One region of the Bradyrhizobium sp. U531 genome, then DNA from elsewhere that is predicted to be linked to it. Evidence: riboswitches for the same ligand, from Rfam matches in the RefSeq annotation. Region 1 holds a riboswitch; each other region holds the start of a gene.

Region 1 (7,122 bases):
GATCTCGCGCACCTTCCTCGAAATTCGCCAGCAGGAGTGGCAAGGTGGTGCGGAATCCTTTCACGCGCCGGTCCGCCGCACCAAGATGCAGGAAATGAGTCTGGTAGACGACTGGCTGGCCAGTTTCCGAGAGAATGTAATTGGTGACGAATGGATGGCGTTTGTGTGGGTGATCTCAAACCAGAGCCAGTAAATCGCACTGCATGGGAAGCGCAAACGAACGATTCGTAAGGCTGGGTCGGGGCTTCGCCCGCGACGGGCCGCCGCCGACCTGTCGCCTTTTGGTGGGCGGGTCGCGGTATCGCTTCCCACAATGCAGAATGATTGATCGCTGATATTTTCGAACGTTCTCGCCAAGAAGGCCGAAGAGGTAACCGCTCGCGGTGGGAGTCAGCACCGCATCAGCGTCAAAGGTTCTCGATCATGCTGGGCCGCGACGCACGCGTGAAGCGTTCGTTTTGAGAAGCAACAAGCCCAGGATTGACTGCGTGAAGGACTTTACCGATAGCACGCTAGCCCAGGAGCGCTTTAAGTGTGTGGCGCAGAGGTCGTACCACTGTCAGAGCCTCTTGCGCGCGCGCAATCCTCCAACCCGATATCCCCTCTCCTCGTAGAAATGGCGTACCCGTTCTAGGGCCGGATAGCCATCCGGAGGCAACGCAACCTCAATCATCTGCCAGCCGCGTCGCTTCGCCTCCGAATCTACCGCCTCGAGCAGATGCCGACCGCAGTCAGAGCTGCGGAAGTCACGAGAAATCCATAGCTCCTGAAGCATGCCGTACGCTCCGGCTGCTCTCACGGCCTGTACGGCCGAGATGCTAGCTACCCCTACAATCTGCCCGGTGCCTTGTTCTTCGACGACAAAAATGAAGCCCTGTTCGGGATCCTGAATCAGGCGCAACGCCGCCTGCTTCGCGCCGTGAAGGCTGAACTCCGGTCCGAGGCCACCTAACTCGGAAAGTAGCTCTTCGACCGCTTTTGCGACCGCGTTCTCATCTCCTGGCACGCTCTTGCGCAAAACCGTGCCCGCGCTGGACGTGCCTTGCCCTTCAGCGCCAACACGAACACCTGACCGAGCCCTCTGGAGGAAATTCATGCTCAGGAGGATACAGAAAACGCAATTGAGAGCAACTATCTGGCTCGGTAGGAAGCAGCACGTCCACACTCGCTATAAGCAACAGAGCTGAGGTAATCGCAAGCCATTGCCGTTCTCAGAATCGACTCCGGTTTGAGCAGCTGCGAACTCATGATGGGCTGCCTTCGATTGGAAAACAATCACCAAACGGCACACGCCGGTCATGTCGATCAAACGTTCGTAAGAGTGATTGCCGATCGTCGCTCACGAACTACTCTATTCAATAAATCGTGCGCCACGATGATCGCAGCGCCATAGAGCGTCAGCTCGGTCCGTCCGAAGGAGAGATTCCCACCTCGCGTACGACATCGTACAAAGTTGCGCGAAGCGCGACAGGTATCATACGCGTGCGCCCGATAAAATCGTCTGAGCAAGATCGCGAAAGATTTTGCACACTAATGCACTATCTTAAGCTTATCTCGAACAATCAAAAGATATCGGGAAGCACAGCTTGTTTGGACCTTCGCTCCTCGTTTAAGGCACCGTCACGGAACGGGAGTGGTTGCGATGGAACATGGTCAGGCCGAACTGGTCGGAGGGAAACCTGTAATCTTCGGGCAACGTAAGGTGCGGCCGCGGGCATGCCTGGCGGTCGGCAAACGGCATCTGCGCGCCTTTCTACGGGATGTGCTGGAGGATATGGGATTTGTTACCAGCGAATGCAGGACTGCTGACGAGTTGCCGCATGTACTCCGCACGGAGTTCCCTGATCTGATCCTGCTCGGCATTGGCTCGGACCGCATCGAGCCTGGACGATTGCTCGAGATACTGGTACGCGAAGAATTTGCAGGCCGAGTGCTGGCGTTCGGAGCGCGCGAGTCGATCATCATGGCGGCAGTGCAGCAGGTCGGCAGTGAATATGGACTTGCTATGCTGCCGCCGCTCAGGGCGCCGTTTGCAGCCGAGACGTTGCGCGATCGGATCGGCATACTCTTGCCAAGAGAGCCGGCGCCCCGTCCCGCGGTCCATGTCGGAGAAGCCTTACACGCTGGCTGGCTTGAGCTCTGGTATGAGCCGAAGTTTGACACGTGTACCCTTAGCCGCCGCGGCGCCGAGGCGCATGTGCGAATGCGGCACCCGACCTGGGGCGTTGTTCCACCGGCCTATTTCATCCCGGAATCTCACGATCCGCATTTTAGGAACTTGTCGCAGTTCGTGATCGACCGCGCGATCAAGGATTGGCAGTATCTTCTGGAGCAGCAAACTTCGATCGATCTCTCCATCAATCTCCCGGCAGCATTCCTGATTGACCCGCAGGCGGTACGCGATCTCTGTCGGCGCATGCCGTCGCACGCCGCTTTCGGCGGTTTGACGATTGAAATCGAGAGCGTGGAAGCGATCGAGAACCTAGATCTCCTGGTCGAGGTTGCGCGTGAGGTTCGCTTTCACAACATTGGCCTTGCAATCGACAATGTCGGTGCCAATTGGCCGCAGCTGATGGGGGTGACAAAATTCCCGTTCATGAAATTGAAAGTGGATCGTCAGTTCGTCGGCGGCTGCGCGAATGGGCCCCTCAAGCGAACGGTGTGCCGCCATATCGTCGATCTAGCCAAAGAGTACAATGTGCGCACCGTCGCCGAAGGTGTGGAGAGCCAGGCTGACCTAATCGCTGTGGCCGAACTCGGCTTCGACCTTGCGCAGGGCCATCTGTTCGGAAAAGCCATGCCACTGAAGCAATTTGCACAGTCATCTTTCAACCCTGCTCCAGCTCGTCTAAAATAGTTGCGAGTGGCTGAGTGCGGCCAAGCGACGCTCAGGAGCACCGCCATGCCTACTCGGCACCAGGCATGAGGCTGAGTGCAATTCGGTCTGCAGGGCCAGTGTCGCTCGTCCCGCCGCCACTTCATTTCCCTCCGAAGCTTGTTATACCACAAGCCCGTTTTGGCAAGCCTCCAGCGAGTCCTCCGCGCAGCTAGCGTTGCAGCCATGAGCGAGGCTTGCACAAACCTCCAGTCGGGGTGTGTGACCGGAGGTTTGCCGAGATCCAACGTAGACCTGCGTCCGTTGGCGGTTTTTTGTCGCCGCCGGTTGAGGAAGCGTCAGCCTCGCTTGCCCCCGCGCTGACGTGCCAAACAAACCGACGGACGCTTCCAGCGTCAAGTCGCGACTGACTCTCGCAAGACGGGCCGAGGGCTCGTAGCCTGAAATTGAAGCGACCTGTTGCTGTCGCAGATGCAACATGGTCTCAGACCCGGGACAGCCGAATTGGGCAAATTGCCCAACATTGAGCGCGTCTGCGTTTGGCACGGCATTTGAAAGGGATCGCCCATGGCATCGCTCGCCTAAGGAGTCGGAAGGCATGGCTTACAAGATCGTCGCTTCGCAATGCACCGTTTGTGGCGCATGTGAGTTCGAGTGTCCCAACGCGGCGATCAGTCTGAAGCGCGACATTTACGTTATCGATGCCAAAAAATGTACGGAGTGCGAGGGCCATTGCGACACGCCGCAATGCGCGGTGGTCTGTCCGGTCCCTGACACCTGTGTCCCGTCCAAGACAGGATAGGCAGCCCGCGACCAAAAGGCCTCATCGCTCGATTTCGCGAACGAAGTTGTAGATGTGGGACCTTGAGGAGACCACGACCGCATGGGGCGCATCGAGGTCGATTAACATCGTTATGAGCTTAAGACGCTGAGCGACTCCGAGGAACCCCTCAACGGGCTCTGTCGGAGGACACCGTCGAAATTGTCACGAACAAGGACAAGGCCCTCGATGCTCAGTGGCCGCGTTAAGGCCTATCATCGCTGGCCGCGAGTCGAGGCGAGGCAGACCGGCGTCGAGCGGCCACGGACGTATCGAAGCCGGCGCAAAAGTCGCTCAGCACGTGAACACCTATTGCACCGAGAAGATCATCTTGGCCAACCTCACGGAGGCGAACGACCTCGTGCCTGGTCGCGGGCCGCCGAACACCAAGGAGCCGACCTGATCATCCGTGCGGTCCTGGAGCAATCCGGCTTTCGAAATGTCTAGGGAGCCTCGTGGGCTGTGACCAAACGGAAGACGGCCGAGGATGATCGCACCTTCCTGACGCGCTGGTTCGAAAAGCTGCTGACGGAAAAGGTCGCTTCCTCGCGATCACACAGATACCGAAAGCGGCCCGGGTTCGTTCCGGTCGTGGAGCTCAACCGTTACGCGAGCAAGGAGCGAATGCATTCACAAGCGGAGCCTCCACAGATCCGGGCGTGTTCACCAGGCCGCGAGCAAGACCGTCGTGCCCGCCTAGTGCGCTCGTAATCGCTTGGGCAATATCGCAGCGAGAATAGGTAGGTTGACGCATCGATCCTCGTGCGCATAATTCAAGCCGTCGCGGTCTCCGGATTTCGTTTGATCTGGAGCTAAGAGGGAAGCCGGTGCAATGCCGGCGCTGCCCCCGCAACTGTAAGCGGCGAGCCGCTGTCCAACGAAGTCACTGAAGCCATGCGGCTTCGGGAAGGCCGGACAGCAGCGACGACCCGTGAGCCAGGAGACCTGCCTCGACAAGATATCGTCCACGGGCGGGGCGTCCCGGTGTGCGCCAAGCAGTTGTCGCTCACGCGATGTTCGCTGTCTGCGTCCGCCATGGCCTTTGCCCCAACATGGGGTCTAAGCTATGTCAATCCTTTCGCTTCCCGTTGCCACACTGGGGACGTCACGCATCGGCCCACGACGCGAACTCAAATTCGCGCTCGAGAGCTACTGGGCGGGAAAATCCAGCGAAGCCGAGCTCCTCGAGGCGGGGAGTGGACTTCGTGCCGCTAATTGGGCACGGCAGAAATCCCGCGGTGCGACCGTCATTCCTTCGAATGACTTCTCGCTCTACGACCATGTGCTCGATACCAGCCTAATGGTCGGCGCCATTCCCGACGTTTACGGCTGGAACGAAGGTCCTGTGTCGCTCAAAACCTACTTCACCATGGCGCGTGGCGCTCAAGACGGTGGTCACGCTCAGCATGGGCCCGGCGTAGCCGCACAGGAGATGACGAAGTGGTTCGATACGAACTACCACTACATGGTGCCGGAATTTCACCAGGATCAGATCTTTAAGTATGCCTCTCGGAAGCCGATCGAGGAATATGAGGAGGCAAGAAGCCTCGGCTATCAGACGCGGCCCGTCCTAGTGGGCCCAGTCACTTTCCTGAAGCTCGGCAAAAGCGTAAATCCCGCCTTCAATCCGCTGTCGCTGCTTGATCGACTCCTCCCCGTCTATGTCGATGTTCTCCGCGAACTAGCCTCGCGCGGCGCTGAATGGGTTCAGCTCGACGAGCCATGCCTAGTGATGGACGTCGACGAAGCATCTCGGGCCGCTGTCCGCCGGGCCTATGCTCATTTCGCTAAGGCCGTGCCGGCCCTTAAAATCATGCTGGCCACATACTTCGGGGGTGTCGGCGACAATCTTGAAACAGTATTGGCCTTGCCCGTTGCCGGGGTTCATGTCGACCTGGTTCGTGCACCTGACCAGTTGGACGCGATTGTCGCCAGAGCAGGTAGAGATCTCGTGGTCTCGCTCGGTGTCGTTGATGGTCGCAACGTATGGCGCTCTAATCTGCCGGCGCTACTCGACCAACTTGCTCCTATGGTCAAAAAACTGGGCAGGGACCGTGTTCAGATTGCCCCCTCCTGCTCGCTGCTTCATGTTCCGACCGACATTGAACTAGAGATCGATCTCGATCCCAATCTGAAGACGTGGTTGGCGTTCTCAGTGCAGAAGATCAAGGAACTTTCGATATTGGGCAAAGCGCTGGCTGGCTATGCTGCCGACGTGGCCGATGAACTCACGCTCTCAGAGGATGCATCCGTCACCCGCGAAACATCGCCGAAGATCCACAGTGCGAACGTCGCCGGACGAATGGCCGCGATCGACGATAGCATGCGTCGCCGTCGCAGTGCGTTCACCCAGCGCGCCGACGTCCAACGCGTCGCCTTCGCATTGCCGATGTTTCCAACCACAACCATCGGATCCTTCCCGCAAACGGCGGACGTCCGCAATGCGCGTGCAGCTCATGCGCGGGGAGCGCTGAATGACACGCAGTACGAGCAGCTTCTGAAAGCGGAGACAGCCCATACCGTGCATTGGCAGGAAGATATCGGCCTGGACGTGCTCGTACACGGTGAGTTCGAGCGCAATGACATGGTTCAATACTTTGGCGAGCAGCTGTTGGGTTTCGCATTCACCAAGCACGGCTGGGTTCAGTCTTATGGCTCGCGGTGCGTTCGTCCTCCTATCCTGTTTGGAGATGTCTCCCGCCCGAAGCCCATGACCGTTAAATGGTGGCGACATGCGCAGTCTCTGACCAAAAAACCCGTCAAGGCTATGCTGACCGGACCGGTGACGATCCTGAACTGGTCGTTTGTCCGTGACGACATCCCGCGGAGCGAGACATGCCGACAGATCGCTCTCGCGATCCGAGACGAGGTCATCGACCTTGAGGCGGCTGGAGCGACCATGATCCAGATCGACGAGGCTGCGTTGCGGGAGGGATTGCCACTGCGCAAATCGCAGTGGAAGGACTATCTCGATTGGGCAGTGGACAGTTTCCGTGTTTGCTCCTCCGCTGTCGCTGACGGAACTCAGATCCATACGCACATGTGCTATTCCGAGTTTAACGAAATCATCGATGCGATCGCAGCAATGGATGCCGACGTCATTTCAATCGAGGCGTCGCGCTCCAAAATGGAATTGCTCGACGCTTTCAAGAGCTACAAATATCCTAATGAAATTGGGCCGGGCGTCTATGACATTCATTCACCGCGCATTCCCGCAGTAGCCGAGATCAAGCAGCTGATTGTGTTGGCTCGGCAGCGGGTTTCCGATCGGCAGCTCTGGATCAATCCCGACTGCGGACTGAAAACTCGAAGATGGGAGGAGGTGCGTCCCGCGCTCGTCAATATGGTGGTCGCCGCACGTGAGTTGCGGGCCGAGGCATGATCGTACGGAGCGTGTCGCCAACGTATCTGTGAATAAGATGAACGCGCTTTGGGAGCTCGCGATATCCTTGCGAGCTTCCAAAGT
Region 2 (7,122 bases), on a different contig from region 1:
GATACCCGCGCAGCCAATCGGCGACGCCTGGGGCCTTCAGCGAGGTGGCAAAGGCGCCATAGGCGTCGAATCCCTTATCTCGCAACGCCGCGATCAGCGCATCGACTGGGCCGGTGTCCGCGGCGGTGAGATAGGAGCGATAGAACGTCACGAGTGCGAGCGGCTTGGCTCCGGCTGCGGGCGCAGCGATGACGCCGCGCGCGGGATCGTAGAAGCCCATCTCGGGCACGGTCATCTCGCCGATGACGGGGCCGGCATACAGGCCCGAGGCCAGCGCAAGCTGCGCGATCGCGGCCTGCGCCGCGACCGGGCCGCCGGTGTCGCAGAGCACCTTCAACCGCCGCAGCGTCGAGACCGGCAAGGTCGAGTACGCATCGAGGCGCGTGTCGTCACGGCCATCGGCCGGCAGCACGGCGAGCACGATGCCGCGGTCCTTCGCGAGCTGCTGAAGCGCCGCGAGGCCGTAGGCCCAATAGGACTCGCCGCCGATCAGGCGCACGAGGATTCCACGCGCCTGCGACAGCGTGCGCTCGACATAGGTGTCGACCGACAGCGGATGACGCAGCTCCGCGAGATTGGCGAGCCGCAGCGACGGCAGCCTCTCGCGGCCCCGCCGCCAGCCCGCCGCGAACGCCGCAAGGTCGGAATCCGAATACGAGAGCACCACGAGATCGGCCGGATCCTGGCCGATGTCCCTTGGCGTCGCGGTCTCCTCGAGACCGCGGCTCTCGCGGAAGACGACGTGCATCAGATACCCAGTCCCGCCTTGATCGCAGCCTCGTCGATATCGCCGTGCTCACCGATCACGACGAGCTTCGACTGTCTGAGGCCTGCGCCCCAGGGCTTGTCGAACTGGTGGCGCACGCGCTCACCCACCGCCTGCAGCAAGAGGCGCATCGGCTTGCCCGCGACGGCGATGTACCCCTTGACGCGCAGCACGTTCTGCTCTCGCGCCAACTTCTGGACCGATGCGACCAGCGCATCGACGTCGGCGACTTCAGGAAGATCGATCACGACGGAATTGAAATCATCATGTTCGTGCTCCTCCTCGCCGTCGTGATGCGAGGGACGCGCGGCAAGATCATTCTCGGCGGCAGCGCCAAGGCCGAGGATGACGCGCGCGTCGATCGCGCCGTCGGTCACGGGCAGCATCGGCACGCGGCGCGGCATCTCGGCGGTGATCACGGCCTTGGCGGCCTCAACGCCGGCGGCACCGGCGAGGTCCGCCTTGGTCAGCAGCACGATGTCGGCACAGGCGATCTGGTCCTCGAACACTTCCGACAGCGGCGTCTCGTGGTCGAGATTTTCGTCGGCGGCGCGCTGCGCCTCGACCGCAGCCGGATCCGGCGCGAAGCGGCCGGCCGCGACGGCTTCGGCATCGGCCAGCGCGATCACGCCGTCGACCGTGATGCGCGAACGGATCTCGGGCCAATCGAACGCTTTGAGCAGCGGCTTCGGCAAAGCAAGACCCGAGGTCTCGATCAGGATGTGATCGGGCCGCACCGGCCGCGCCAAAAGCTTCTCCATGGTCGGGATGAAATCGTCGGCGACGGTGCAGCAGATGCAGCCATTGGCGAGCTCGACGATGTTCTCCTCCGGGCAGTTTTCATCCGCGCAGGATTTCAGGATCTCGCCGTCGACGCCCTCGCTGCCGAACTCGTTGACGAGCACGGCGAGCTTCTTGCCGTTGGGATTGCTGAGCAGATGCTGGATCAGCGTCGTCTTGCCCGAGCCGAGAAAACCGGTGACCACCGTGACCGGGACTTTTGCGAGCGAGTTCATTCGGCGGCCTCCGGCAACGCGGCAATGGGGGGAATGCGCGCAAGCGACTGCTTGCGGAAGATTTCAGGGCGGCTGCGCCAGGGCACCAGCCCGTCGGGCGCGGCCGCATAGGCCGCAGCGCCGGCGACGACGTCCTGCGCATTCGCATCCGACAGGCGGCCATAGACGTAGGACCAGCGGCCCGGCGCGCTCAGCGCCACCGAGCAGCCCTGGCTGCAGGCCGACAGGCATTCGACGGGAACCACATTGACGCCGTCGGGCACGCCGGCCTCGAGGATGGCGCCATGCAGGCGCTTGCCGGGCGTGGTTTCGCCCTCGCCGAGCGTCTCGCCGGCTTTGCAGGTGATGCAGACATGCAGTGTGACGGTCATCGCCTCTTCCAGATAACAGCGGGAGGCGATGAGGCACACGGACCATTCTCCTGAAGGGCCCGTTTCCCCGTCGCGGAACACCCCGTCCGCCGGTCCAAAACTCGTCCGCGCTGGCAGGTCTCCCGGCTTGCGGAGCAGGGCTTTTGGCCCTTCGATCCCCGCCTTCCCGATTCCCCGAGGGAATCAGTGGCTTCGGGCATCTCTCCGGTCACGGTCGCGGGGGCGGCTGCAGTTTGGAGCCAAATCTTGCCGATTCGGACCCTATCGCATTCCCTCTTCGCCTGTCATAGGACAGGAACCAACGCCGGGCCACCATTTGCCGGTGGCCGCCTCTTGTCAAGCCGAAGGACCGGGACCGATGACGCCTGAACCGGAGACCCAAACCGCCGAGGAATCTGACGCCCGGCACGCCCAGAAAATGGCGAAGAAGAAGGCCGCCCGCGACAAGATCATGGCGACCAAGAGCGGCGAAAAGGGCCTCATCATCGTCCACACCGGCGCCGGCAAGGGCAAATCCTCGTCGGCCTTCGGCATGATCGTGCGCTGCGTCGCGCATGGTTTTCCCTGCGCGGTCGTGCAGTTCATCAAGGGTGCCTGGGATACCGGCGAGCGGCGCCTGCTCACCGGCCATTTCGGCGAGCTCTGCCAGTTCCACGCGATGGGCGAAGGCTTCACCTGGGAGACACAGGACCGCGCCCGCGACATCGCCGCCGCACGCGCCGGCTGGGAGAAGGCCAAGGAGCTGATTCTCGACGAGAACCTGCGGATGGTCGTGCTCGACGAGATCAACATCGCGCTGCGCTACGACTATCTCGACATCGCGGAGGTGGTGGAGTTCCTGACGACCTCAAAGCCGCCGATGACTCACGTCGTGCTCACCGGGCGCAACGCCAAGGACGAGCTGATCGAGATCGCCGACCTCGTCACCGAGATGACGCTGGTGAAGCATCCGTTCCGCTCCGGCATCAAGGCGCAGGCCGGCGTCGAGTTCTGAGTTCGATGGCACGCGCGCTGATGATCCAGGGGGCCGGCTCTGACGTGGGCAAGTCGCTCATCGTCGCGGGCCTTGCGCGCGCTTTCACGCGGCGTGGCTTGCGCGTGCTCCCGTTCAAGCCGCAGAACATGTCGAACAATGCCGCCGTCACCGTCGATGGCGGCGAGATCGGCCGTGCCCAGGCGCTGCAGGCGCTCGCCGCCGGCGTCGAGCCGCACACCGACATGAACCCGGTGCTGCTCAAGCCCGAGACCGACGTCGGCGCGCAGGTGATCGTGCATGGAAAGCGCATCGCGACCGCACGGGCGCGCGACTATGCGGCGATGAAGCCGTCACTGATGGGCGCGGTGCTGGAGAGTTTCGAGCGCCTCAAGGCGCGATCCGATCTGGTGCTGATCGAAGGCGCCGGCAGTCCGGCCGAGGTGAATTTGCGCAAGTCCGACATCGCCAATATGGGCTTTGCGCGCAAGGCCGACGTGCCGGTCGTGCTGGTCGGAGACATCGACCGCGGCGGCGTCATCGCCCAGCTCGTCGGTATCAAGACGGTGATCGATCCTGATGATGCCGCGATGATCCAGGGTTTCGTCATCAACAAGTTCCGCGGTGATTCCACGCTGTTCGACGACGGCTACAGGCTGATCGAACAGAAGACCTCATGGCGCGGCTTCGGCGTGCTGCCGTGGTTTGCGCGCGCCGGCGAGCTGCCGGCCGAGGACGCGCTGGGCCTGAGCGATGCGCGCAAGCCGGGCCAATGCAAGATCGCCTGCCTTGCGCTGTCGCGCATCGCCAATTTCGACGATCTCGATCCGCTCAAGCTGGAGCCCGGCGTAGATCTCGTGCTGGTGCGCCCGGGCGAAGCGATCCCCGGCGACGTCAGGCTCGTCATCATCCCTGGCTCGAAGTCCACCCGCGGCGATCTCACCTTTTTGCGCGCGCAGGGATGGGACATCGACCTGCTCGCCCATCACCGCCGCGGCGGCCATGTGCTCGGCCTCTGCGGCGGCTATCAGATGCTTGGGCGCGGCGTCGCCGATCCTGATGGCATCGAAGGCCCCGCGGGCGATACGCCGGGCCTCGGCCTTCTGGAGGTCGATACGGTGATGAGCCCGCAGAAGACGCTGACGCGTGTCGCGGCCGTGCATGCGGCGACGGATCAGCCGATCGAGGCTTACGAAATCCACATCGGTCGTACCGACGGCCCGGACCGCGCCCAGCCCTTCGCAAAGCTGAACGGCGAGCCGGAGGGCGCGATCTCGCGCGATGGCCGTGTGCAGGGCAGCTATCTGCACGGCCTGTTCACGTCCGACGCTTTCCGCAAGGCGTATCTGGCGAGGCTCGATATTCAAGCAGGCGACGAGCCCTATCACGCCAGGGTCGAGAGCGCGCTCGACGCACTGGCCGATCACATCGAGAAACATCTCGATGTCGAGGGCCTGCTCGCGCTAGCGCGCTAGCACCTCGGCAAGGCGCGTCCATTCGGCTGCGCTGCCGGGCAATCCGAGGCGCAGCCATGTCGGTTGTTGTGCGAAGACACGCGACCAGATGTGGCCGCGCGCAAGCTTCTCCTGCGCAGCAAGCGCGTTCGGCGTCTCGTAAAGCCGAAACAGCGGCGCGCCGCCAACCAGCCGCCAGCCCTGCACGCGCGCCATCTCGTCGAGCCGAGCACTGTCGCGCACAAGCCGCGCGGACGTGGCGTCGGCCCAGGCATCATCGCGCAAGGCGCGGCAGCCGATCGCGATGGCCGCGCCCGAGACTGGCCATGGACCCGAAAACGCAACGAGCTTGTCGATGTCCGCGGCATTGCTGATTGCGAATCCGAGTCGCAGGCCAGCCAGGCCGTAGAACTTTCCAAAGGAGCGCAGGATCAGCAGCCCCGGCCGATCCGCTTCCGACGCGAGCGACAATTGCGGAACGGCATCGGCAAAGCTCTCGTCGATCACGAGACGTCCGACATGCGGCAGCAACGCCAGCAGATCTTTGGGCGAATGGCGGCGGCCGTCGGGATTGTTGGGATTGACGACGATGGCGAGGTCCGCGCCTTCGAGCGCAGCAGGCTCTTCGACCTCCTGCACATCCCACCCCGCGGCCGCCAGCACGCCGGCATATTCATTGTAGGTCGGCGCCAGGATGCGCGCACGCCCGGGCGGCGCCAGTTGCGGCAAAAGTTGAATGGCGGCCTGCGCACCGCCGAGCGCGACGAGCGGCGCGCGCGTGCGATAAGCGTGATGCGCCGCCTGATGCAGCGCCTCGATCTCGGCGCGCGAGGGCAGCGCGGTCCAGGCGCGCGCACTCACTTCGCCCACGGGATATGGCAACCGGTTGATCCCGGTTGACAGGTCGATCCAGTCCTCCGCGCGCCCGCCAAAGCGCTGTTGGGCCAGATCGAGATTTCCACCGTGCTCGCGCATGCCCCGTTGTTTCACGCGAAGCTGACGATCGCAAGCACGCCGGCGAGCAGCAGCATGGCGCGGCGGTAGACCGCAAGTCCCTCGCCGATGTCGGCGGCCAGCGGATCGCGCGCGCCTTCGTTGAGCCACGGCTCGTTCGTGATGCTGCCGTGGTAGATGCGGGGACCGCTGAGCCGCACGCCCAGCGCACCTGCCATCGCAGCTTCCGGCCAGCCGGCATTGGGCGAGCGGTGACGGCGCGCATCGCGCGTCATGCACGCCAGCGCCACCGATCGCCTTGGCGCCAGCAGCACGAACAGAAAGCCGGTCAGACGCGCGGGAATGAAGTTCGCGACATCGTCGATGCGCGCGGCGGCCCAGCCGAACGCTTCGTGCCGCTCGCTGCGATGGCCGATCATGGAATCCAGCGTGTTGATGGCCTTGTAGCCGAGGATGCCCGGCAGGCCGAACAGTGCACCCCAGAACACCGGCGCGACGATGCCGTCCGAGGCATTTTCGGCAAGGCTTTCGATCGCGGCCCGCGCGATGCCGGCTTCATCGAGCGCTTTGGGATCGCGACCGACGATGCGCGAGACCGCCTCGCGCGCAGCGGCGATGTCGCCCGCCAGCAAGGGGCCAGCAACGGCGGCCACGTGATCATGCAGCGAGCGCAGCGCGACCAGCGGCCAGGCCAGGAGTCCGACCATCACGATCTGGATCCAGCCCGTGGGAAGCAGGAGCTGAATCACCCAGCCGATCATGCTCGTGAATGCAATTACCAGCAGCGCGCCGGCGATCCCCGCCGCGCGGCGGAGAGCCGGCGGGTCGGCATCGCGATTCCAGCCAGCATCGATGGCACCGATCAGCCGCCCTAGCCAGGTCACGGGGTGGCCGATCCGCGCGAACAGCCACGACGGCCAGCCCACAAGGGCATCCACCGCCATCGCCACCATCATCGCACCCGCAAAGCCCAATCCCGCCTCCTGTCCCGCCCCTGTTGCGCAAAGCAAGGGGCGAGCGCAAGCCCCTCCGCGCCTGATTTCGGCTTTGTCTTTGGCCGCGATTGGTGGTTAGTCAGGCGCTCCAGGAGACCTTCATGGCCGTCATCTTGATTACCGGCGGAGCGCGATCGGGCAAGAGCAAGCGTGCGGAAATGCGCACGCGCGCCTTTCCCGGGCAGCCCGTCTATGTCGCGACGGCCGAAGCGCTCGACACGGAGATGGAAGCACGCATCGCAAAGCATCGCGCGCGGCGCGGAACCGACTGGATCGAACGCGAGGTGCCGCTCGATCTCGTGCCGGCGCTGGTCGCGACGGATGGCGGTGGCGCAAGGCTGGTGGATTGCCTGACGCTATGGCTCTCCAATTTGATGCACGCCGAGCGCGATTGGGAACGTGAGGTGACCGAGTTCGCCGGCGCCCTGCCCCGTTTGAACAGCCCCGTCGTCCTCGTCACCAACGAGGTTGGTCTCGGCATCGTCCCCGACAACGCGCTGGCACGCCTCTATCGCGACGCCGCCGGATTCATGAACCAGACGATCGCGGCCGCCGCCGACGAGGTCGAGTTCGTCGTCGCCGGCCTGCCCATG
Region 3 (7,122 bases), on a different contig from region 1:
GGGCCGGGTGCGGGCGAGCTTCGTTCCGACCGATCTTGCCGCCTTCACCGCCGAGCTCGCCTCGAACTTCCGCTCGGCGACCGACCGGGCCGGATTGCGATTGAGCATCGCCTGTTCGGCACTGCCGCACGACGTCCACGTCGATCGCGAGATGTGGGAGAAGATCGTCCTCAACCTGATCTCCAACGCCTTCAAGTTCACCTTCGAGGGCGAGATCGCGGTCGAGATGGGCCCGAGCGCCGACGGCAAGTCCGCCGAGCTGCGCGTGCGCGACACCGGCACCGGCATTGCCGCGGACGAGCTGCCGCATGTGTTCGAACGCTTTCATCGCATCGAGGGAGCCAAGGGGCGCACGTTCGAGGGCAGCGGTATCGGGCTTGCGCTGGTGCACGAGCTGATCAAGCAGCATGGTGGCGCCATCACCGTCGAAAGCGAGCTCGGCCGCGGCAGCGTCTTCACCGTCACGATCCCGTTCGGACTGTCGCATCTGCCGGTGGAGCGGGTTGCCGACAGTGTTTCGACGGAGAAGCCGGTCGGAAGCGGCGTCGAAGCCTATGTCCAGGAGGCGCTGCGCTGGTTGCCGCAGCAGGCGGGCGTCACCGATCTTCGCGACGAGGTCGCGCTCGAAGGGGCGAGCGAGACGCCGGACGCCTCGACGCGCGGCGGCGGCGAGCGCATCGTCCTCGCCGACGACAACACCGACCTGCGCGACTACGTCAAGCGGCTGCTCGAAGCCCAGGGCTACAGGGTCGAAGCCTTTGCCGACGGGCAGGATGCGTTGGAGGCAGTCAGGCGCCATCAGCCCGACCTCGTTCTGTCCGACGTCATGATGCCGCGCCTCGACGGCATCGGGCTGCTCCGCGCGCTGCGCAGCGACGAGAGCTTGCGCGGATCGCCGGTCATCCTGCTGTCGGCGCGCGCCGGCGAGGAAGCGCGCGTCGAGGGGCTGGAGGCCGGCGCCGACGACTACGTTAACAAGCCGTTCTCGGCGCGCGAATTGCTGGCGCGGGTGCGCGCCAATCTGCAGCTGGCGCGCATTCGCCGGGATGCCGAGGAGATCCAGCGCCGCCAGGCCGCGCGGCTGGAGGCCGTCGTCGGCACCGTGCCGACCGCGGTCTGGTTCACCTATGATCGCGAGGCGAAGCGCGTTTTCGGCAACGCCTATGGCGCGCGGCTGTTGCGGGTCAGGGCGGACAGCAACATGTCGCTGTCCGGGCCCGAGGGCGAGCGTCCCGCCTGCCGCGTGTTTCGCGATCGCCACGAAGTCGACGTGGCCGAGCTGCCGCTCCATCGCGCCGCGCGGGGAGAGCAGGTCGCTGCGGAGGAGCTCGAACTCTGCTTCGACGACGGTGCTTCGGTCACCGCGATATTCGAGGCTTCTCCGATCGTCGATGCTGCCGGTGTATTCCAGGGCGCGGTCTGCGCCGCCATCGACATCACCGAGCGCAAGCGGCAGGAGCGCCATCGCGAGCTCCTGGTCAACGAGCTCAATCACCGCGTCAAGAACACGCTGACCACCGTGCAGTCCTTTGCGCTGCAGACCCTGCGCAACGCAGCGAGCCTCACCGACGGCCGCAAGGCGTTCGACGCACGCCTGATCGCCCTGTCGAAGGCGCACGACGTGCTGGTCCGGGAAAACTGGGAATCGGCGGAGCTGAGAGAGGTCGTGTCCGAGGCTCTCGCCGCGCATGCCGAGCCGGAGAGCGGGAGGCTCACGATCGGCGGGCCGGACTTGCGCATGCGGCCGTCGGCGGCGCTCGCCATCTCGATGGCGTTGCACGAGCTTGCGACCAACGCCGTCAAGCATGGCGCGCTGTCGAACGGCGCAGGGGCCGTCGATCTCGCCTGGAAGGTCGACGATTTGTTCGAGCTGTGCTGGACCGAGCGGGGCGGTCCCGCCGTGCTCGCGCCGTCGCGCCGCGGTTTCGGCACGCGCCTGATTCAGCAAGGCCTGCCCCATGAGTTCGGCGGCGCCTACGTCGATCTGCGCTTCGCGCCGGAAGGCGTCGTTTGCGTCATTCGCGCACCGCTCCATGAAATCCGCGCCAGCCAGGGCGGATTCGATCTTGCAACCGTTGATGCCGGGAGAAGCACATGAAACCTGAAAACGATCTGGCGGGTCAGCGGGTCTTCGTCGTCGAAGACGAGGCGCTGGTGATGATGCTGCTCGAGGATTCCCTTCTCGATGCCGGCTGCGAGGTCGCGGGCATGGCCTCGCGCGTCGACGAGGCGCTCGAGAAGGCGGCGGCGCTCGCGTATGACGTCGCGGTTCTCGACGTCAATCTCAACGGGCGGCAGACCTTCGAGGTCGCGCGCTGCATCGCCGAGCGCGGTATTCCTTACGTGTTCGCCACCGGCTACGGCCCTGCCAGCCTGCTTGCGGACTTCCGCCACGTTCCGATCCTGCAGAAACCGTTTCAGCAACAGGATCTCGAGACGGCGCTGCGCCAGGCTCTGTCGGCCCAGGCGGAGCGGAACCAAAGTGCATCCCTCGGCGGGCTTCCGTCCGACCAGAGCTGTTCGCTGGCCTGATCGTTCGATTGACTCGCCGTTGCGTTGGCCCCTAAATGGCCAGTGACGGTTCTCCTCACGGAGATCAAAAGGGAATGTGGTGCGGGATGTCCTGGCTTCGGGACTGTCCCAACGCCACGGCTGCCCCCGCAACTGTAAGCGGTGAATCTTTCGTCTCATGCCACTGGGAAACTCGGTCCTGGGAAGGCGACGTAGAGGTCACGACCCGCGAGCCAGGAGACCTGCCGTCAGCCGTGGTCACACGCGAAGATGTCGGTCGGGGAGTACAGACATTGGTATTACCGGAGCAATCCATCGCTCCCCGGTGAAACCTCGTTCGCTGTGACGTGCCACTGACGTCATGCCGAGGTTACAACCGTGTCCCGTTCCATCTCTGTCGCCAGGCGCCTTGCCGCCGGCCTCTTCGCATCCGCTTCCGTCCATTCGCTCGACCTGTCCGCCGCCTTCGCCCAGCGGGCTCCCGCCGAGCAATTGCCGCCGATCGAGGTGACCCAGCCCGAGGATCAGAGCCGCACGCGGGCCCGGGCAGCCGGTGAGGGCGATGCCGGGCGGCTGCGGGCGACCGCGAATGTCGCGCCGGCAGGCCAGGGCACAGGCTCGTCCGGCGCGGAGGCCGTCGCCGGCAATGGCGGCATCGTCGGTGCTGCCACGACCGTGATCACGGCCGCCGATATCGCGCATTCGCCGGCGCAGAATTTGGCCGAGATCATCGCGGCGCAGACCCCGGGCGCACAGATCACGACGTTCTATGGCGGCCAGATCGGCGCCAAGACCAGCGTGGACCTGCGCGGCTTCGGCGCCTTTGCCACCGCCAACACGCTGGTGCTCGTCAACGGCCGGCGGCTGAACGACGTCGACATGGCGCAGGTGGACCTCTCCACCATCCCGCTCAACTCCATCGAGCGGATCGAGATCATGCGCGGCAATTCCGGCGCGGTGCTCTACGGCGACAACGCGGTCGGCGGCGTGATCAACATCGTCACCAAAAATGGCGTCGGCGGCCCGCCCGTGACCGCGCGCATCGAGGCCGGCTTCGGCTCGTTCAACACCAGGCTCGGTAACGTCTCGACCTCGCTCAATTCCGGCCCGTGGTCGACCTCGTTCTACGGCAATACGGTCAGGACCGACGGCTATCGCGACAACAATCGCTATTCGCAGCAGAATGCCATCGGCAATCTCAATTACACCACGTCGGGCCTGACCGGGTTTCTCACCATCACCGGCGATAGTCAGGAGCTGCGGCTGCCAGGCGGCCGCACCGTCGATCCCTCCATCGGCCTCGACGAGCTCAGGGCTAACAGGCGCGGCACCAGCACGCCGTTCAACTACGCCAACCAGCAAGGTTTCAGCGCAACAGCCGGCTTCACCAAGACGCTGGTCAACGGCGTCGATCTCATCGTCGACGGCGGCATGCGCGACAAGAAGCAGCAGAGCGCGTTCTTCTCCAGCCCGTTGCCCGTTCCGGCCTTCTTCACCTCGACCTATGTCGAGTCTCATCTGACGAATTGGTCGATCACGCCGCGGCTCAGCGTGAAGAGCCTCGCGTTCGGCATGCCGTCGCAGCTGCTGACCGGCATCGACTATTACGATGCGAGCTTTCGGCAGGATCGCGGCGCCGGGCAGGGGCTCACGCCCTGGCACAATTACGACCTCAGGCAGCAGACGGTCGCGGGCTATTTTCAGCACACATTGGGCGTAGCCCCCACGACCGACGTCTCATGGGGCGCACGGGTGCAGAACGCCAGTCTGGTCGCACGCGACAATTTCAATCCGGCCGCGCCGTTCAACGCCGACATCGGCGCGTTGCCGCTGACCAGCAGCGAGACCCAATATGCGCTGCATCTCGGCGCCGAGCATCGTCTCAATGAAATGGTCTCGCTGTTCGGTCGCGCCGCGCGCGCGTTCCGCACGCCCGATGTCGACGAGCGCCTGTCGTCGGGACCTTCTTTCGATCCCTTGACCTTCGCGGCGATCCCGCAAACGTTCCAGCTCAAGACCCAGACATCGCAGGACATCGAGGGCGGTCTGCGTCTCAAGGGCGGCGGGCTGGCGATGCAGAGCAGTGTCTACCTGATGGATCTCACCAACGAGATCCATTTCAACCCGGTGCTGTTTTACAACACCAATCTCGATCCGACCCGCCGCTACGGTTCGGAGACGAGCCTGTCCTATCGCGTCAACGACGCCCTGCTGCTGCGCTCCGGCGTGGCCTACACCCGCGCGGTCTTCCGCGAGGGCATCTGGGCCGGCAATGACGTGCCGCTGGTGTCGCGCTACACGGCGAGCGCGGGTGTCACCTGGAACATCTGGCAGAACTATCTGGTGCTCGATGCCACCGCGCGCTTCTGGAGCGAGCGGCGCATGGACAACGACCAGGCGGGCACGCAGAAGCCGATCCCGGCAAACGGCACCATCGACCTCAAGCTCAGCGGCCAGGTCGAGCGCTACTTCTGGTCTCTCAGCGTCAACAATGTGCTGAACGCGCTCTATTACGACTACGCCATCGCAAGCACCTTCACGGACGGCCGCTTCAGCGCCTATCCGCTGCCGGGCCGCACCTATCTGCTCAAGGCCGGCGCGACGTTCTGATCCGGCTTTCACTTTGCGAGGGGCTGCCGCACGCCCGCCAAATGAACTAGACTTCGACAACAAGGAGATCATCCATGGCTCTCGACATCCTGCCGTCCCACGGCGAGCGCTTCCCCCTTCACCCGGTCGCCTCGCGCCTTGCGCCGATGTTCTGCTTTGCGCTGCTGACGGCCTCATGCGCGCTGGCAAGCTTCGCGTTCGCCTGCGCAACGCCGTTCGCGGCCTTCGCCGTCGTTGCCGCGGCGATGCTGCCGCTGCGCCCGGCATTGCTCGTCGTCACCGGCGCCTGGCTGGTGAACCAGACCATCGGTTTCGGCGCGCTGCATTATCCCGTCGACGCCAGCACCGTCACCTGGGGCTTCGTCATCGGCGCGGCCGCATTGCTCGCAACCGCGGCGGCGTCGCTGGTGCTCGGCAGGCTGCCGCAGGGCCGCACGCCACTGATGCTGGCGATCGAGCTCGTCGTCGCCTACGGCGTTTACGAGCTCGCGCTGCTCGCCGCGACGCCGTTTCTCGGCGGCGAGGGCGCCTTCACGCTCGCGATCGTGACGCGCATCGCCCTGACCAGCGCCGCCTGGCTCGCCGGCCTCGTCGCCGTCTGCGAGATCGTCCGTCTCGCCAACCCGCTTGGGCGCAAGGGTGCGATGTCAGCCTGAGCGCAGACCGTAGCCCGGATGAGCGCAGCGACATCCGGGACACCACCCGCAAAGATCCCGGATGTCGCTGCGCTCATCCGGGCTACAAGACCTGCGTGCTGTCACGACCGCGCCACGGCTTTCGCCCACCGCCGCAGCGCGACCGCCGTCCAGACCGTCTCGACGAGTCCGAACGGCCAGGCGCCCTGGAGAAAGCCGTAGTCCCGCTGAGCGCGCACGCCGCCGCGAAGGCCAGCACGTAATGCGGCCCGCGCGGCTCGAGCGCGTAGAACAGCAGCATGGCGCTGACCGACAGCAGCCCGAAGATGGTGAGCGTGTCCATCAGCTCGCGGGCAGCTTCGGCTTCTTGGCAACGCCGAGCATGTGGAAGACCGCGGGCTCCATGACCGGCCAAAGCGCGGCCGTCGCGGTGAGCACGGTTGCCGCACACATTGCCGCCAGCACCGTGGCGCGGATCTTCAAGCCGGTCGTCCGCGACCGCCACACGATCCAGCCCCAGGCGCCGAGCACCACGACGACCGACAGCTTCGTCATCAGCCCGTGGGCGTGGTCGAGCACGGCGATCAGGCTGCCCGCTCCGGCCAGCACGACGGCGGGCAGGGTGAAAGGCAGCACGCAGCATGCGGTGCAGGCTGCCGCGACAAGTGCGGTTGCGACCGCCGTGCTTGCCGCCTTGCCGCCGCCCGGCTCGGGTTTCGTCGTGCAGCCGCAACCGGGCGATGTCTCGGAGGGCAAATTGCAGGATGGTCCAATAACGCTCATGTGATTCTCCTCAAGCTTGTGCGTCATGGACGGGATCGCTACGCCCTCAAGCCACTTGAGGTTCAAGCGAAAAGTGAGAGCTTCCATGAGAATTGGCGTCCTCGCCAAGGCGGCCGGCGTCTCCGTCCCGACCATCCGCTATTACGAGAGCATCGGCCTGCTGACGCCGCCGGCGCGGCAAGGCGGTCAGCGCATCTATGGCGAGGAAGCTCTCAGGGCGCTCAACCTCGTCAGGCACTGCCGCGATCTGGATTTCTCGATCGACGAGACGCGCGACATCCTCGCGTCGGTTCAGCGGCGGCTCCCTTGCAGCGTCACGAAGAGTTTTGCCGAGAAGCATCTCGGCACGATCAGAAAGAAGATCGCGGAGCTGCGTGCGCTGGAGGCCACGGTCGCCTCGCTGGTCAGTGGTTGCGAGACGACCTGCTGCGGCAGCGTGGCACCGGACTGCGTGATCCTGCAGCCCGGAGGGCGCGCGTGAGCCAAGGCGGAGGTCGGAGCCGGTAGCCCCGGTCTCGTAGCCCGGATCAGCGAAGCGACATCCGGGGCCTTTGTGTCTGTCGCACCAAATCCCGGGTATCGC
Region 4 (7,122 bases), on a different contig from region 1:
CGTTCCGCCCAGTATGAGGGCGCGCATCATGTCTGATCCCTGGCTAACCATCATCGGTATCGGCGAAGATGGCCTTGCCGGGCTGTCCGAAGCAAGCCGAAAGGCGCTCGCAGATGCCGAAACTGTCTTTGGCGGTGAACGCCATCTTGCGCTCGCCGGCGTCGACAGCCGTGGCCGTCCGTGGCCGGTGCCGTTCGACGCCAAGGTCGTGCTGATCTGCCGCGGCCAGCCGACCGTGGTGCTCGCCTCCGGCGATCCTTTCTGGCACGGCGCAGGCGCTGTGCTCGCCGAGAAGCTCGGTAGCGATGAGTGGATGGCATATCCGGCACCGTCGACCTTCTCGCTCGCGGCCGCGCGCTTGGGCTGGCGGCTGGAGTCCGTGACGTGCATCGGCCTCCATGCCGCGCCATTCGAGCGCCTCGTGCCGCATCTGGCGCGAGAGGAGCGCATCATCTGCCTGATGCGCGACGCGGCGGCGGTCGGCGACCTCGCGAAATGGCTGACCGAGCGCGGATGGGGCGCCTCGCTGTTGTGGACGCTCGAGGCGCTGGGCGGGCCACGGGAATATATCGACCAGCATCGCGTCGACCTCTTTGCCGAGGAGGTCGCCGCAGATCTGGTCGCGGTGGCCTTGTGGGCGAGGGGAACGCAAGGCATTCCCCGCAGCTCAGGGCTACCGGACGATCTGTTCGCCCACGACGGCCAGATCACCAAGCGGCCCGTGCGCGCGCTCGCGCTGTCGGCGTTGGCGCCGCGTCCCGGCGAGCGGCTGTGGGATATCGGCGCCGGCTCGGGTTCGATCTCGGTGGAGTGGGCGCTGTGCGGCGGGACGGCGATCGCCGTCGAGGCGCGCGAGGATCGGGCTGCCAACATCGGCAAGAATGCGGCTGCGTTCGGGCTGGCGCACCGCATCACTGTCGTCGCGGGGAAAGCACCCGAAGCGCTTGCTGCGCTGGACGCGCCGAATGCCGTCTTCATCGGTGGTGGCCTCGATCACGCGACGTTCGATGCCATCTGGTCGCGGCTTTCGCCGGGCACGCGGCTGGTGGCGCATTCCGTGACGCTGGAGACGGAAGCGCTGCTCGGCGAGCTGCATCAACGTCATGGCGGCGAGCTGATGCGGGTCGAGATCGCGCTAGCCGCGCCGCTCGGCCGGTACCGCTCCTGGGAGGCGGCGCGACCGGTGGTGCAATGGAGCGTGGTGCGATGAAGGTCGCCGGGCTCGGATTCAGGAAGGATGTCACGCTGGCTTCGCTGCGTGAGGCGCTTCTGGCTGCGGGCGGCCCGGAAGGGCTTGCCGCGATGGCGACCGCCAGCGACAAGGCCGATACAGAACCGCTGAAGCAGCTCGCGCGCGAGTGCGGACTGCCGATCAGGGCGATTCCAGCGGAGACACTGGCCGGCATCGACACGTTCACGCAATCAGGGCTGGTCGCGGAAAAGTTCGGCACGGGATCGGTCGCAGAAGCCGCGGCGCTCGCCGCCGTGGGCCCACGGGCCCGGCTGATTGCGACGCGCGTGGTCTCGCAGGACCGCACGGCGACGGCCGCGATCGCCGAAGGAGACGGCGCATGACGGTGCATTTCATCGGCGCAGGGCCTGGCGCGCCTGACTTGCTGACCTTACGCGGCCGCGACCTGATCGCGTCCTGTCCGATCTGCCTCTATGCGGGCTCCCTTGTGCCCGAAGGCGTCCTGGCGCATTGCCCGCCCGGGGCGCGCATCGTCAACACCGCGCCGCTGTCGCTCGACGAGATCATCGCGGAGATCTCTACGGCGCATGCGGACGGCAAGGATGTCGCGCGGCTGCATTCCGGCGATCTCTCGATCTGGTCGGCGATGGGCGAGCAGCTCCGTCGCCTGCGCGCACTCGATATTCCCGTGACGGTGACGCCGGGCGTGCCGTCGTTCTCCGCCGCTGCGGCAGCGTTGGAAGCGGAGCTCACACTGCCGGGGCTCGCCCAGACGGTGGTGCTGACGCGCACGCCGGGCCGCGCCAGCGCGATGCCCGAGGGGGAGAAGCTTGGCGCCTTCGCCGCGACCGGCGCCGTGCTCGCGATCCATCTCTCGATCCATCTGCTCGACCAGGTCGTCGCCGAGCTCACGCCGCATTATGGCAAGGATTGCCCGGTCGCGATCGTCTGGCGCGCGAGCTGGCCGGAGCAGCGCATCGTGCGCGCGACGCTGGCGACGCTCGATGCCGCTGTCGGCACCGAGATGGAGCGCACTGCCCTGATCCTGGTCGGCAGGACGCTCGGCGCTGCGCATTTCGACGAAAGCCGCCTCTATGCCGGCGACTACGACCGCCGCTATCGGCCGGTCGGCACCGAGCCGCGCTTTCCGGAGGCGACGTGATGGCGGCAGGCCTCGTCATCTCCGCGCCGGCCTCCGGCGTCGGCAAGACCACGCTGACGCTGGCGCTCGCGCGTGCCTGGCGCCATCGCGGCCTGAACGTGCAGTGCTTCAAGAGCGGCCCCGACTACATCGATCCCGCCTTCCACGCCGCTGCGACGGGACGCGCCTCCGTCAACGTCGACAGCTGGGCGATGGATCGCGGCACCATCGCGCATCTCGTCAGCCGCGGCGCGGATGCCGATATCGTGCTCGCCGAGGGATCGATGGGCCTGTTCGACGGCGTTGCCGCGCGCGGCGTGTCCGGCACCGGTGCCACCGCCGATATCGCGGAGATCCTGGGCTGGCCGGTCGTGCTGGTGATCGATCCGTCCGGGCAGGCGCAGACGGCCGCCGCGATCGCGGCGGGCCTGCGCGACTACCGCGCCGGTGTGCGCCTCGCGGGTGTCGTGCTCAACCGCGTCGCCAGCCCGCGGCATGAAGACCTCGTGCGGCGCGCGCTGGTCGACGCCGGCATCGCCGTGTTCGGCGCGCTGCCGCGCCATGCCGAGATCAGCCTGCCGAAGCGGCATCTCGGCCTGGTGCAGGCCGAAGAGCAGGCGGAAATCGGAAAGCTGATCGACGAGGCTGCACGGTTCGTTGCGCAGCATGTCGATCTCGAAGCGGTGCTGCGATCCGCGGCCAGCTGGTCGTCGTCGCCGCCGACGGCGGCGAGCGGAGCGAACGTGGTGCCACCCGGCCAGCGCATCGCGCTTGCGCGCGATGCCGCGTTCTCCTTCGTATATCCGCACATGCTGGAGGCCTGGCGCGCGGCGGGCGCGGAGATCGTGCCGTTCTCGCCGTTGGCCGATGAAGCGCCTGATACGCGCGCGGACGTGTGCTGGCTGCCCGGCGGCTATCCTGAACTGCATGCCGGCAGGATCGCCGCCAATGCCCGGTTTCGCAGCGCCTTGCGGGCCTTCGCCGAAACGCGGCCCGTACATGGCGAATGCGGGGGCTATATGGTGCTCGGAACCGCTCTGACCGACGCGGACGGTGTCCGCCACGAGATGACGGGCCTGCTTGGCCTGGAGACCAGCTTTGCCAAACGCCGCATGCATCTCGGCTATCGCCTCGCAACGCTTGCCGCGCCGATGCCGGGACATCGCCCCGGTGCGCGGCTGCGTGGGCATGAGTTTCACTATTCGACCATCCTTGCCCAGCCTGACACGCCGCTCGCGGTCGTGCATGATGCAACGGGCGCCGTCGTCGCCGAGAGCGGCTCGCAGCGCGGCCACGTCAGCGGCACCTTCTTTCACCTGATCGCGGAGGATCGATGAGCGGATTTGTTTCCTTCATCTCCGCCGGGCCCGGCGACCCTGAATTGCTCACGCTCAAGGGCGCCGCGCGGCTGCGCGAGGCCGACGTCGTGCTCTATGACGATCTCGCCTCCGGCGCGATCCTCGATCTGGCCCGGCCCGATGCCAATCTCGTCGCGGTGGGGAAACGCGCGGGGCGCCCCTCGACCAAGCAGCATCACGTCAACCGTCTGCTGGTCGACTATGCGGCAACCGGGGTGCGCGTGGTGCGGCTCAAGTCGGGCGATGCCGGGATTTTCGGCCGGCTCGAGGAGGAGATCGAGACGCTGCGCGAGGCCGGCATTGGCTATGAGATCGTTCCCGGCGTCACCTCGGCCTGTGCCGCGGCGGCCCAGGCCGGCATTCCGCTGACCCGGCGCCACACCGCGCGCCGGGTGCAGTTCGTGACCGGCGCCGACGTCACCGGCGATCTGCCGCCGAATCTGAATTGGGCGGCGCTGGCCGACCCTGAAGCGACGACCGTGGTCTATATGGGCCGGCGCACCTTTCCGGCGCTTGCCGCAAAATTGATCGCGCACGGGCTCGCCGCGGACACCCCGGCGCTGGTCGCCGAATCCCTCGGCCGTTCCGACGAGCTTCTGGTCCGCACCACCATTGCCGAGCTTGCCGAGCAGCTTGCCCGCGGGGGCGCGCCCTCGACCGCCGCCGTGATCCTGTTCGGCGCGCTGGCAGGGGATTATCCGTCATGATCGCCCCGGCCGCGCCTCGCCACTTGACGCCGGCTCGGCGAAAGAGGCACACAGGAGAGGCATGGTGCTCAACGCGGCGCAAAGCGTCGGAGCATAATCGGGAATGGGGGTGGGCGGACCCAGTTGCGGCGCCCAAAACCCCAGCCGCCCCCGCGACTGTAAGCGGTGAGGGACTTCGATCAGCCACTGGGCCGTTGAGGCTCGGGAAGGCCGGAGCACCCAGTGAACCGCGAGCCAGGAGACCGGCCCTGCACGTTTTGAGGCCAAGGCCGTCGGGTGTGACGGCAGGAAGGATCTGAGCCATGCATATCGAACCCGGGATCGTGACGGGCGCCAAGCTCGTGTTGAGTTACGCAACCGGCATCGCCGCAGGCGGCGTTGCCTTGAAGCTCGCGGCCGAGACCGTGCGCGAGCAGGGCATCGGCTCGTTCGCAGGCCGGACGCTCGCGACCACCGTTCTCGTCTTCGTCTTCTTCGAGATCCTGCCGCACTTCCCGGTCGGTGTCTCCGAAGTGCACTTCATCCTCGGCTCGACGCTGTTCCTGCTGTTCGGTGCCGCGCCCGCCGCCTTCGGCCTCGCATTCGGCCTGCTGCTGCAGGGCGTGTTCTTCGAGCCTCAGGACATCCCGCAATACGGCATGAACGTCACGACGCTGCTGGTGCCGCTGTTCGCGATCCAGGCGATCGCTTCACGGATCATCCCGCGCAACACCGCCTATGTCGATCTCAGGTATCGCCAGGCGCTGGCGCTCTCGACGACCTATCAGGCCGGCGTGATCGGCTGGGTGGCGTTCTGGGCTCTCTATGGCTCGGGCTTTGCGATGAGCAACCTTGCGAGCATCGCTACGTTCGCGGCGTCCTACGCGCTGGTCATCGTGATCGAGCCGCTGGCTGATCTCGCCGTGCTGGCGCTGGCGAAGTCGCTGCGCGGCGTCACCGCGCCCGGCTTCGTCACCCCGCGCCTGCACAACGCGGCCTGAGAGATCAGCGAAGGGCGGTCCGCCGCCCTTCGCGCTCGCGATGCTCACGCTCTCCCTGATCGGCATCGGTTGCGGCGATCCCGGCCAGCTGACGCGCGCCGCCGTTGAAGCCATCAACGCCGCCGATCTCGTCCTGATCCCGCGCAAGGGAACGGCGAAGTCCGATCTCGCCGATCTCAGGCGGACGATCTGTGCGGATGTCCTGACCAACCAAACGACGCGCATCGTCGAGTTCGATCTTCCCGTGCGGGACGCAGAGGAAGCGGACTACCGCAAGGGTGTGGACGATTGGCACGATGCGATCGCGGCGACCTGGCGACAGGCGATCGCCGATCATCGCGACGGCGAGGGCAAGGTCGCGCTGCTGATCTGGGGCGATCCCTCGCTGTATGATTCCTCGCTGCGCATTGCACGCCGGCTCGATCCCTTGCCGAAAATCGAGGTCGTGCCCGGCATCACCTCGATCCAGGCCCTGTGCGCGGTGCATGCGCTACCGCTCAACGACATCGGCGAGCCCTTTCTGGTCACGACGGGGCGGCGCTTGCGCGAGGGCGGCTGGCCGGCAGGCGTCGACACCGTCGTCGTGATGCTCGACGGCGGCACCGCGTTCCAGTCGCTCGATCCGGCCGGGCTCTACATTTATTGGGGCGCCTATCTCGGCATGCCCGATCAGATCCTCATGTCCGGTGCGCTGGCCGAACTCTGCCCGCGCATCGTCGCAGTGCGTCAGCAGGCGCGCGAGCGGCATGGCTGGATCATGGACAGCTACATTCTCAAGCGCGCGCGTTAGGCGAGGCAGCATGCTCCCCGAATGGATTTATCAACAGTGCCCCGAGATCTCCGCGGTCCATCGCGACGCCGCGATCGCGCGGCAGGCGCAACTGACGAAACCGACCGGCGCGCTCGGCCGGCTCGAGCAGCTCGCGATCGAGCTCGCGGGCCTGCAGGCAACCGACAAACCGCGGGCCGCGCGCGTGCCGATCATCGTCTTCGCCGGCGACCACGGCATCGTCGCGCAGGGCGTCTCGGCCTATCCGCAAGCCGTGACCATCGCGATGATGGCGAATTTTGCAGCCGGCGGTGCCGCGATCTCGGTGCTGGCGCGCGAGCTCGGCTCGAGCCTCGACGTCGTCGATGCCGGCACGCTGGCGAATGAGGCGATGGCTGATATCATCACCGACAAGCCGCGCCACGGCACGCGCGATTTCAGCGTCGAGGCGGCGCTTACGCCTGCGGAGCTGGCGTTCGCCTTCGAGGCAGGCCAGCGCGCGGTCGTTCGCGCGGAGGCAGCCAAGCCGGATCTGCTGATCTTCGGCGAGATGGGGATCGGCAACACCACCACGTCGGCGGCGATCGCGGCGAGCCTGCTCGGCACCAGCGCCGAGGAGATAGCCGGCAGCGGCACCGGCGTCGATGCGGCCGGCCGTGCGCACAAGGCCCGCGTGATCGATGCGGCAATCGCGCGGCATGGCGTCGGTAGCGCGTCGCCGGAAAAGATCCTGTGCGCCGTCGGCGGCCTCGAGATCGCGGCGATCTCAGGCGCGATCATCGCGGCCGCGCAGCGCCGCATTCCCGTGTTGATCGACGGCTTCATCGTGTCGGTCGCCGCGCTCGCGGCGGCGCGGCTGAACCCGTCGTGCCAGCCCTTCCTGCTGCCCTCGCACCAGTCGGCCGAGCAGGGACATCGGCTCGTGTTGCGTGCTCTGAACGTGCAGCCGCTGATCAGCCTCGATCTCAGGCTCGG

Evidence for each region. Region 1 has a riboswitch for cobalamin ahead of metE (5-methyltetrahydropteroyltriglutamate--homocysteine S-methyltransferase). Riboswitches for the same ligand answer to the same signal wherever they lie in the genome.
Region 2: another riboswitch for cobalamin. It lies ahead of QRQ56_RS11985 (DUF1636 family protein); the one in region 1 lies ahead of metE (5-methyltetrahydropteroyltriglutamate--homocysteine S-methyltransferase).
Region 3: another riboswitch for cobalamin. It lies ahead of QRQ56_RS05585 (TonB-dependent receptor); the one in region 1 lies ahead of metE (5-methyltetrahydropteroyltriglutamate--homocysteine S-methyltransferase).
Region 4: another riboswitch for cobalamin. It lies ahead of QRQ56_RS11920 (energy-coupling factor ABC transporter permease); the one in region 1 lies ahead of metE (5-methyltetrahydropteroyltriglutamate--homocysteine S-methyltransferase).

What each region holds. Positions count from the first base shown of each region.
Region 1 covers NZ_JASVEN010000004.1:572,217-579,338, forward strand. The annotation lists gene QRQ56_RS22200 (hypothetical protein) at 1-2, shown strand, start outside; gene QRQ56_RS22205 (GNAT family N-acetyltransferase) at 560-1,096, opposite strand; gene QRQ56_RS22210 (EAL domain-containing response regulator) at 1,643-2,857, shown strand; gene QRQ56_RS22215 (4Fe-4S binding protein) at 3,435-3,638, shown strand; cobalamin riboswitch at 4,424-4,623, shown strand; gene metE (5-methyltetrahydropteroyltriglutamate--homocysteine S-methyltransferase) at 4,723-7,038, shown strand.
Region 2 covers NZ_JASVEN010000001.1:2,441,580-2,448,701, forward strand. The annotation lists gene cobN (cobaltochelatase subunit CobN) at 1-748, opposite strand, end outside; gene cobW (cobalamin biosynthesis protein CobW) at 748-1,782, opposite strand; gene QRQ56_RS11985 (DUF1636 family protein) at 1,779-2,153, opposite strand; cobalamin riboswitch at 2,249-2,471, opposite strand; gene cobO (cob(I)yrinic acid a,c-diamide adenosyltransferase) at 2,512-3,147, shown strand; gene QRQ56_RS11995 (cobyric acid synthase) at 3,153-4,601, shown strand; gene cobD (threonine-phosphate decarboxylase CobD) at 4,590-5,555, opposite strand; gene cbiB (adenosylcobinamide-phosphate synthase CbiB) at 5,567-6,508, opposite strand; gene cobU (bifunctional adenosylcobinamide kinase/adenosylcobinamide-phosphate guanylyltransferase) at 6,631-7,122, shown strand, end outside.
Region 3 covers NZ_JASVEN010000001.1:1,121,948-1,129,069, forward strand. The annotation lists gene QRQ56_RS05575 (response regulator) at 1-2,098, shown strand, start outside; gene QRQ56_RS05580 (response regulator) at 2,095-2,532, shown strand; cobalamin riboswitch at 2,562-2,775, shown strand; gene QRQ56_RS05585 (TonB-dependent receptor) at 2,890-5,121, shown strand; gene QRQ56_RS05590 (hypothetical protein) at 5,196-5,777, shown strand; partial or broken gene QRQ56_RS05595 (hypothetical protein) at 5,879-6,099, opposite strand; gene QRQ56_RS05600 (hypothetical protein) at 6,099-6,539, opposite strand; gene QRQ56_RS05605 (MerR family transcriptional regulator) at 6,625-7,020, shown strand.
Region 4 covers NZ_JASVEN010000001.1:2,428,014-2,435,135, reverse strand. The annotation lists gene QRQ56_RS11950 (cobalt-precorrin-6A reductase) at 1-30, opposite strand, end outside; gene cbiE (precorrin-6y C5,15-methyltransferase (decarboxylating) subunit CbiE) at 29-1,210, shown strand; gene QRQ56_RS11940 (cobalamin biosynthesis protein) at 1,207-1,575, shown strand; gene cobM (precorrin-4 C(11)-methyltransferase) at 1,572-2,354, shown strand; gene QRQ56_RS11930 (cobyrinate a,c-diamide synthase) at 2,354-3,670, shown strand; gene cobA (uroporphyrinogen-III C-methyltransferase) at 3,667-4,398, shown strand; cobalamin riboswitch at 4,444-4,663, shown strand; gene QRQ56_RS11920 (energy-coupling factor ABC transporter permease) at 4,701-5,378, shown strand; gene cobF (precorrin-6A synthase (deacetylating)) at 5,419-6,168, shown strand; gene cobT (nicotinate-nucleotide--dimethylbenzimidazole phosphoribosyltransferase) at 6,179-7,122, shown strand, end outside.